One region of the Pelorhabdus sp. sgz311001 genome, then DNA from elsewhere that is predicted to be linked to it. Evidence: riboswitches for the same ligand, from Rfam matches in the RefSeq annotation. Region 1 holds a riboswitch; each other region holds the start of a gene.
The links. Region 1 has a riboswitch for cyclic di-GMP ahead of AC0MXB_RS17085 (methyl-accepting chemotaxis protein). Riboswitches for the same ligand answer to the same signal wherever they lie in the genome.

Region 1 (3,276 bases):
TTTCGGTATCTGTTTGAATCTCATTGATAATTTGAGCAATCTGCTGCGCCGCCTCACCGGATTGCTCAGCTAATTTACGTACCTCCTCAGCCACAACGGCAAAGCCGCGACCGGCTTCGCCCGCCCGAGCCGCTTCAATCGCCGCGTTCAAAGCAAGTAAATTAGTCTGTCCGGCAATCCCCGAAATCGTATCGCTGATTTTGCCGATTTCTTGGGATCGATCCCCCAGCTTACTCACCACTGCAGCCGATTCGGTTACAGCTGTTTCGATATGAGCCATTTGCGTTGTTGCCGCACCGATAGCGCTCTGTCCACCTTCAGCGGCCTTCGCGGTATCGGCAGCAGTAGCAGACACAGTTGAGGCATGGGTAGAAACTTGTTCTATACTTGACGACATATTGCTAATGGCCCTGGTCGCTTCTTCAATACTCGCGGCCTGGCCTTCCGCCCCTGCCGCTACAGCACTGATCGAAGCAGCTACCTGATTGACTGCTTGGGAAGATTGATCGGCACTTGCCGTTAACTCCTCGGAAGAAGCAGCGACCTGTTCCGCCGAATGAATAATTTGCTTAACTAGTTTCTGCAGTCCGGCAACCATGCCATAAAAATGTGCAACCATTCGTTCCAGCTCATCTCGCTGCGAAAGATCTGCTTCGTTTATATTGCGTGCTTGGCTGGCAACCAAAACAAGATTACCCTGAGCCACTTCGCTAATTGCTGCATTCAGGCGAAGAATCGGTTGCGTAAATCGCTTTACGCCATAAATGCAAACAGCGCAGGTAAGCAATAAAATTACAATACTCGTCACTAGGGAGGAAAGCATTAATGGTCTTAATTTAACTGTAACTTCTTTTTCAGGTACATTTAAACCAAGGCTCCATTTTGTCCCCGGAATTGGTGCATAGGCCAGATACTTTTCCTGTCCGCCATAGACATAATCGCCAAGTCCCTTTTCACCTTGCACCATCTTTTCGCTAATTTGTTTTAGTTTTGCCTCAATATCCTGATCAGTTATTGTATTTTGTTTAAGGACTTTATTTTTATCAGAATGAATAATAACAGTACCATCCGTCCTTATGGCGTAAGCATAACCGCTTTGTCCGACTTTAATTTCGCCAAAGCGGGCGATTAAGCTGTCCATGTTTACCGTACCGCCAAAAACGCCCACAATCTGGTTATTTACTCTGATTGGCGCTACAACCGATACGACAATCGATCCGTCAACTTTAGAAATAATCGGGTCAGTAACAACAACCTCGCCTGTAGACATTACTTGTTTGAAATAATCACGATCCGCTATATTCGTCTTATCTCCAGTGGAGTGAACGCCGTTACCAGCGCGATCTACGATCCAAAACCGAGAAAAAATAGGATTGCGCTTGGTTTCTGCCGCTAAATAAGCGATTGTTTCCGGCTGTGGTCCCGCTAACACTAGCGGATTTGTCGACAAAAGCGATACTTCCCGCTTGCGTGAATCAAACCACAGGCCGATTTCCTGGCTATAGCCGTCTACACGGTGAATCAAATCTTCTTTCGCGTCGTCTACCAAAAGGTTTCTAGCCGTATAAAAATTAAGACAACCTAAAACTCCTAGCGATACAAGTAGGGCGAGTACAGCCAAACAAATCACCTTTGCCTGCAGGCTGCTGCGAATCCGTCCTATAAAATCCAATTTTCTTCTCCTCCTAATACCTACATTGAATTTGCGTAAAGAAATTCGAGAGTACTTGAAAAGAAAATAAGGATTTATTACAAAGCGCCAATTTTGCGATAAAAAAAAAGACTTATCAAAGTCTCCTATAGTGCTAGTGCAACCTGGCAGTCATCAGTACTCCTTGCGAAATACCCTTAGACCCATGGCTTTGCGTCCTTATTTTTCAATAAGTTTGCCTATAGAAATTGTATTAGCCCGAGTTCGTTTACACTCTTTATAGCATAACGAAGGAACTATTCCTTGTCAAGCATTGGAAAGCCGCCGGATTGCTCCGGCGGCTGGTCTGCTCTAAGCAAAAAAGCGCATAATAAACATGGCAATAGCCGCATTAATAATACTTGCCAACATGAGTAGCGGCCAAAATTTTTTTGGAACATCGGCTACACCGAGCAATCTTCCCATATACTGCAATTGTGATCCAATCAAGAAAATCGCTGGAAGCAAAATTGTCGCATGCGTTCCATTTAGCGTCCCTTGATTGATTAGATTGACTGCTACCCCCACCGAAGCTGATGAAGAAAGCCAAGCTGTCATAAGTACTGTAGCCGCCTCACCAGGCAAACCGAATAGAGACATAACCGGTCCAAAGAGCTTACCGATAAAGGCCATGATCCCCAAAATACGTAGGATTTCAGCAATCACATAGGCCATTAATACATTTGGCATTAAATTATTAATAGCGATATTCCAGCCCTTGCGGGCGCCAATGACGAATATATCAAGAGGATTATTAGAAATTTTTGGGTTCTGGCTGCTCATCAGTAAAATCCCCCTTATAGACTGTATTCAAGACAAACCGGACAAACACTGCGCCGACAAATTTTAGTAGAAACATTAAAATTAACGGAATAATAACAGGAACCGTTAAAAAAGCGAACAAGGCTGAACCAATCGAAAAAAGGTTATTAATTAACCCGGCGCCAGAATATTGCCAAGCTCCCATTACAATAAGATCTTTTTCCGTAATCTGACCATTATCATAGAGTTCCTTCGTAAGCGCCGCGCCGGCATCAGTGCTTTGCAAATCGGTAATCATGGCTAGTCCCGTAAGTCCGGGAATTCCTAGCAGCGGTTTTAAAAACGGTGTAAGCAACTTATGAGCCGCTCGAATCGCACCGTAGTGGGAAAAAATTTCTAAACAGCCAAGCGCTAACATAACGGTAGGTACAAGGGACAAAGCAAATAAAAATCCGGCTTTAGCACTCGCTCCGCCGATGCCGATAAAATTCGCCTTAGCAGGATCTTTCATCGTACCAAACTGGCCGCTTAAGGACGTATAGTCAAAGGCGCTGAGCCATTTAAAACCTTCCACTTTCATAAATAGCCCGGAAAAAAACAAAATTGCCGCAATCAGTGCAATATAAGCTCCTATTCCGACTTTCCATTTCTGCGGCGAAGAAGTATTCTTTTCTTCCTCCATCTCATCCACTCCCTTAATAATATTGTGATAGATCCACCTCTATATAGATTGTAGGGGAAACAAAAGTAGCAAATTATTATTATGCAGTTTATATAAATCTTTTTATTATTGCTAAATTATACTAGATTGATTACACTTTAGC
Region 2 (3,276 bases), on a different contig from region 1:
CATAATACTTTTATCGATGCCAAAAAACTGATCCTCAAAAAAACGATAACGCCGCAGCGTATCATTGCCATGAATCCGTTTCAAGCGCGGATCTTCTTCTGTTCTTACAATATCAACGCCTGGCGCTGTTAATAGTTCATGCATGCGTTGATGAGCTAGCATGACTCCTTTCGGATTTTCTTTTACGATTTTCAGATAATCAAGCAGCGTGCCAGAAAAATGCTCGTGCTTTCTCTCTACCCGATCTTGTTTAATCAGACTGACGAAATCAAAATTTGCCATACTTTCTCCCCCTTCTTTGCATGCAATTATAATAAAAAAATGATAAGCCATCACACCAAAAGAATTTTTATCCCTTCAGAGAAGACACGGCTTACCATTTGATTTAATATAGCAGATTTTTTTATCGATGTCTATAACAAAATAACATGAATACTGATAAAGAAAATTTTAAATATACTAAAATATACTATGATAGCAAAACTAAATCATGCCTCAAACGTAAATAGCGCGAATCACCAATAAGTTAATGAAACCAAGACTTAGCAAAACGATACATCAGCCATGCCGTACCAAAAAAAGCGGTAAGGGCGATAAGGCCAAATAGAACTTTCTTCTTCTTCGTAAAACCGGCAGCTTGTTGACAATAATATTCTTTTTGTGTCTTTTTGCCGCATTCGTAGCAATAGTTATCTTCAGCAAAAACAGCCGTACCGCAAGAGTTACAAAAATAAACGACAGCAGGTTTTTTATGATCGGCGCTACCGCCAGACAATGCACCCACTTGCGGCGGTTTTGGCTCTGGTACTTGCTCTGATGCTTCGTCCGCTTTTTTCGCTGAGTCACCGCCTTCGCCTGACAACTCTTCAGCCGCCTTAGCAGCCGCTGCTACTTCGGCTTCTGTAATAACCAAACCCTCCGTCGCTGTAGTCTCTGGTACTGGTGAGGCGAGTTCTTCTGTGGGCGAAGCAGGAACGGCAGCTTTTGGCTGTTTATCTGATTGTGTTAGATAGGCCACATCCTTGCCACACTTGCCGCAAAAATTTCCTTCCACACTGATGGTCACACCGCATTGAGGACAATACATAGCTAATCTCCTCCGAAATATCCAATCTATACAGATTTGAAAGACTGCTTATTTTTTCGTTACAACAACAATAACAAAAGTTACTATGATAATTAGCCCGACAAAAGCGCCAACTCCAGCAATCACTAATTTTTTGGGCGAAGCCAAAAAAGCAGCCAGCCCAGTCGGCGGCGCTGGATCTGCCAACTCAGTTTCTACAGCTTCCGCTTCCGCCTCAGCCATTTCTTCCGTTTGATCTGGTTGTCGTTTGCCGCAGATCTGACAAAACAAAGCACTTTTCGGTATTTCTACACCGCAAAAAATACAATAGCGCATCCTGGCACCTCACTCATTACTTGCAGGCTGAAAATCTTTATTTTTATTCTTTTTCGCTAAAATCCGATCAAATCCTCTATTTAGAATAAAAAACCGCCGCAGTAAGCATTCATGTAGTCGTAAGCTTACTGCGGCGGTTTTTTATTCTTGTTCTATTTCTGCAAAAAATTAGTACAAGCAATACCAGCTCGTTCCAATTCATTCGCAGAATGAAATAAGGTGAATTTTTTTCCTGTAGCTAAAAACTCGCCTGAAACAGCTTGATTTAGGCCTTCACTCAGGCAGCTTTCACAATAATAATGCCCTTTGGACTTATTCTGCCCATCGTCATACATTTCAAGGCGCCGCGTAGCCTTACGGCCACAACATTCACAGCGGCCCAAGAGCCGGGCCAAATATTGTAACATGTAAAACCCTTCCTTATTTGCCTAAATTAAGCAACAAAAAACCAGGCTGCTCATCAAATTGATTGCAACCTGGCGCTCATAGACAGATCTGTCCTTAGATCCAAAGCTTTGCGTCCTTACCTTTCGATAAGTTTGCCGACGTTTTCTTTTGCTGACTCTTTCTTATGATACCATGCCCCTTAAGGCTTGGCAACTATCAGACTGTCTCTAACCCAGCTTGAAATGCGGCCTGATTGATTGAAACAAGCTGGGGCTTAATCTGTTCTTTCATTGCTTCGTCCCAATGGATTGTGGTAAGGTCCATCGCCTTGACTAAAGCACCGAATAAAACAACGTTCATACAGCGACCATTGCCCAGCGCAAGGGCTATCTTTTCTGCAGCTATGATCGTCGTTGCCGCTTTCTCCTGTAAAGTTTCTAAAATGCCTGTAGGATAATCGCACTTTCCATTTAAAATCGGCGCTGAGGGAATCTGATAATCATTGACAACGATTTTGCCATCAGGCTTTAAATAATCTAACCAGCGCAGCGCTTCCATCTGCTCAAACGATACGAGAATATCGGCTTCGCCTTTACCAATAATGGGTGAATAAACCTTTTCACCATAGCGAACCTGGGTACTCACACTGCCGCCGCGTTGGGCCATGCCATGTACTTCTGACATTTTTACGTCATAGCCGGCAGCCATAAGACCTGTAGATAAAATCTTGCTCACTAAAATGGTTCCCTGGCCGCCAACGCCTACTAATAAAATATTTTTCGTCGCCATCTTATTTCCCCTCCTTGGCAATCGCCTGTACCGGACAAACCTGCGCACAAACCTCGCAGCCCACACACTGCATCGCATGGATCGAACTCTTTTTCGCCGCCTTATCAAAACGAAGGGCTGGACAGCCTGTTTTGATACATTTTTTACAACCGATACATTTCGCTTGATCAATTTTGCATTTTGCCAAATAGTTGCCGAATTCTTCGTGATCTTGCGGCGATGCTTTCTTTAACACACAAGGCCACCGTGTAATAATGACCGAAGATTCGTCAAGGGCCAAGGCCCAATCGAGCGCTTCACTGACTTCATCAAGGCGCAAAGGATTAATGGTTTTGACATGATCCACGCCAATGGCTTTTACCACAGAAGCAATATCAAGCGCTTTCGTTGGCATCCCTTGCAGTGTATAACCAGTGCCAGGATGATCCTGATGGCCTGTCATACCAGTAATTCGATTATCAAGAATACAAGTAATTGTATTGCTGCGATTATAGACAATATCAATCAAGCTCATAAGACCAGTATGGAAAAAGGTAGAGTCGCCGATTGTAGAAATTACTCGCGTATCTTCCCCAAAATAGTGGAAAGTCTTTTGCAGACCATGCCCCACACTGGGAGCAGAGCCCATACAGTTGGCAGCGTCTTTGGCATTTAAGGGATCGCCGCCGCCCAAAGCGTAGCAGCCAATATCGCCCATA
Region 3 (3,276 bases), on a different contig from region 1:
CAGTAAAAAAGTTGAAATTAGTATGCGCTTATCGGAATTTGAAATGCCGCCAATGCAAGATGTTTTGGTTGTCGGCAAACGGGCGCCGATCGGTCCGGAAGCGGCACGGCGAATGGGGGATATTTTATCACCTGGTCAATATATAGTAAAAAAAATTGAACACCCATCAATTGAAGCAATGGTTGTTCGTAAGTCTTTGCTTGCTATGGTGCCGGAAGATCAGTTAATTTCTCTTATGATTGATGAAGTAGATGAAATGATTCATGAATCAATGATTGTAAGAGTTCAGATTAATGTGACCGTAATAGTAAAGAAGTTGATTGAATTATGATGCGCCAGTTATCGCATATTATGACAGTTAAATTTCCCTATGTAGATGCGTTAGCTGGATTAAGTCAGGTACAGGAATTTATGCTTTCGACTCAACTAGAAAGTCTCCCGGTCATTGAGAACGGTAAAATACTCGGTGTGATTGATTATTGGGATGTGTTGAAAACACATCCTAATCGGATTGCCGCTGATGCCATGTCTGATTATTTTAAAGAAGTTGTGCCTGGCACATTCGTATGGGAAGCAAAAGAGGCTATAGATAGCCACGGTATTAAGCTTTTCATTGTGAAACAGCAGGACCAGGTAGTGGGAATTGTTAGTCCAAGCCAAGTTGCGTTAGAAATCGGCAGGCAATTTGATGTGTTAACAGAGCTTTACAAAAAAGATTATATCTATTATCAAGCTGTTAAAGTCTTAAAAGAAAGACAATTGCTTTCTTTGATTTTTCTTGATGTTAATAATTTTGGTAAGATAGACAAACAGTATGGCCATATTGCTGGGGATCAGATTTTACGAGAGATCGGTCAGCTTTTAAAGGCTAAAATGTCAAAAGAAACCCATGTGTCGCGGTTTGGCGGTGATGAGTTTCTTATATTGACTCCCTACAAACTAGAGAAGACTCGTAGTTTTGCTGAAATATTATTGCGCGAAGTAAAAGAACATCGCTTTTACAAAGAGATTCCTGTTAGTTTTTCAGCGGGAATTGTAAAGGGAATATGTCATGGATTCATGAAAAATAGTGTTCCCGCGCTAGAACGGCTGATTAATTGTGCTAGCCTAGCGTCAACTCAGGCGAAAAAAGAGTCTATAGACTTAGTCGTCGCCAATCAAGTCGAATTAGGTTATTAATTTAGCAGATTTTTAAAATTTCGGCAATCATATCAGGATCGCTTTCATCAGTAGGAAAGGTGATATAATGAATTGCGGGATCATTTGCTGTCGGGAGAATTTCCGATAGCTTTTTTCTTGCTTTATTAATGACAACATTTGTTCCATCTTGTTTGGTAAAAGGTAAAATAAGTAAAAGGTTTTGCGGTGTGGCCAGCAGAACGGAATCATAAACACGCAGCGTATTTTTTAGTTGTTCCATAATAAAGCTTCCATTGGCAAGGTTTTCATTAAAACCGAGTGATACAAAGGAAACTTCAGTATGATCTCGTTTCGCTCGGTAAATGCTATTAAGAATTTCTTTTTGACTGCTTGCTTGCATTGGCGCGGCAACAAGCGAACCCATTACATTTTCGATACGATCAAGCAAATCTTCATCAGAGAAGGGTTTTCGAATGTAATGGGAAGCGCCGAGACAGAGTGATTTCTGAATGACAAGACGATTGGCGATCCCTGAAACCATAATAACAGGGATTTGCTGTTGCAAATTTAGACGATGCATTTCTTCTAGGGCTGCAATTCCGTCCATTCCTTTTAAGTTAATATCTAAAAGTAACAAATTGATATCGCGGAACCGCCAGCGCTGCGCGAAGAAATCTTCGGCATTATCTAGCTCATATACTTCCACTCCATATTCTTCAAGAATCCTTTTTACTTGCAGGCGAATGAACCTTGAGTCATCAATGACTAATATTTTTTTTCCCATGGCAAGCCTCCAACTCCTCTCATAAATCATTCATTAAATCATTCATTAAATCATAAAAACCAGGTTGATCAGATAAATACATGACGATTTATCGATGCAACCTGGCAATCATTGATAGACTTTAGCAAGCAGTACTATCTTTAGATCCAATGGTTTTGCGTCCTTGATTTTCATCAAGTTTGCCCAAAATTTGATTTTTATTTAGTTTATGAAAATGTTCTCTGTGTAGAGAAAAAAATCCTTTTTTGTAAAAAAAAACGCGTGAATTTCTTGTGAAATATTGTAAGTTTATAAGAAACGCTTACTGAAAATAATAAGACAAAGGAGGGATTTTTATGAACGATAAAGTACGCCATAAAGTGAAACGGCATTATAAGAAAATTGCCGCTGCACTTGGTGGAGCTTTTGTGCTCGCTGCTTCGGCAATGCACGGTTTAGGTGCTGTTGCTCAGCATCAGTCTGCAACACCACAAGTAGATCCACCAATTAATACGGCGGAAGTGCAGACTGCGAATCCCCTTAGTACGCAAGAACTTGTGCAAAATATTGCAACGCAGGATACCTTGGGAAAAGAAGCGATACATGTAACGGCAACTGCTTATGCCCCAGGACCGCATGATAATGATCAGTGGGGAAGTAAAACGCGGCTAGGTACAGAAATAAGGCCGGGTGTTATTGCAGTAGATCCTCGGATTATTCCGCTCGGTTCCCGCGTGATGATTCAATATCCTGACGGAAGTAAAGAGTATGCTGTAGCAGAAGATACGGGCGGTGCTATAAAAGGGAATCGTATAGATGTGGCTAAATGGACGGTGCGAGAGGCAAATCATTTTGGAATCAAGGCTGTTAAGGTATATGTCTTAAGTAAACCAGATCAGGTTACAACTGAAACAGGAGAACAAGTATGAAGGGCAGCTGTAAGAGGCTGCTCTTTTTTTACACAAAAGTGTTGAGTGCTATTGACTTATAGTACACTCTAAAGTATACAATAAAATTGGAATTTTCTATTACGAATAAGGGGTGAGTCGATTATGCTTTACAGACAATATGGCAAAACAAAGGAACAAGTATCAATCTTAGGGTTTGGTTGTATGCGTCTACCTGTTATGGATGGCGATGCGACAAAAATTGATGAAAAGCAGGCGATTCCGATGATTCGCCAAGCCATTGACGCTGGCGTGAATTATATTGATACAGCCTATCCTTATCATGGAACAGGAATGCAAAGCGGCGGGGCTAGCGAACCCTTTGTGGCTAAGGTGTTAAAAGACGGCTATCGGGAAAAAGTAAAGCTTGCGACAAAATTGCCAAGCTGGCTCATTAAGACAAGAGCTGATATGGATCGTTACTTA

Region 2: another riboswitch for cyclic di-GMP. It lies ahead of AC0MXB_RS06515 (hypothetical protein); the one in region 1 lies ahead of AC0MXB_RS17085 (methyl-accepting chemotaxis protein).
Region 3: another riboswitch for cyclic di-GMP. It lies ahead of AC0MXB_RS01515 (response regulator); the one in region 1 lies ahead of AC0MXB_RS17085 (methyl-accepting chemotaxis protein).

Annotation. Positions count from the first base shown of each region.
Region 1 covers NZ_JBVXUT010000007.1:225,181-228,456, forward strand. Annotated here, with positions in the region: gene AC0MXB_RS17085 (methyl-accepting chemotaxis protein) at 1-1,672, opposite strand, end outside; cyclic di-GMP riboswitch class I at 1,807-1,901, opposite strand; gene AC0MXB_RS17090 (YjiG family protein) at 2,003-2,473, opposite strand; gene AC0MXB_RS17095 (nucleoside recognition domain-containing protein) at 2,445-3,134, opposite strand.
Region 2 covers NZ_JBVXUT010000002.1:92,384-95,659, forward strand. Annotated here, with positions in the region: gene AC0MXB_RS06500 (serine protein kinase) at 1-282, opposite strand, end outside; gene AC0MXB_RS06505 (hypothetical protein) at 527-1,087, opposite strand; gene AC0MXB_RS06510 (hypothetical protein) at 1,136-1,402, opposite strand; gene AC0MXB_RS06515 (hypothetical protein) at 1,555-1,809, opposite strand; cyclic di-GMP riboswitch class I at 1,870-1,956, opposite strand; gene AC0MXB_RS06520 (indolepyruvate oxidoreductase subunit beta) at 2,006-2,578, opposite strand; gene iorA (indolepyruvate ferredoxin oxidoreductase subunit alpha) at 2,580-3,276, opposite strand, start outside.
Region 3 covers NZ_JBVXUT010000001.1:289,334-292,609, forward strand. Annotated here, with positions in the region: gene AC0MXB_RS01505 (hypothetical protein) at 1-331, shown strand, start outside; gene AC0MXB_RS01510 (diguanylate cyclase domain-containing protein) at 328-1,179, shown strand; gene AC0MXB_RS01515 (response regulator) at 1,181-1,924, opposite strand; cyclic di-GMP riboswitch class I at 2,017-2,118, opposite strand; gene AC0MXB_RS01520 (3D domain-containing protein) at 2,260-2,832, shown strand; gene AC0MXB_RS01525 (aldo/keto reductase) at 2,956-3,276, shown strand, end outside.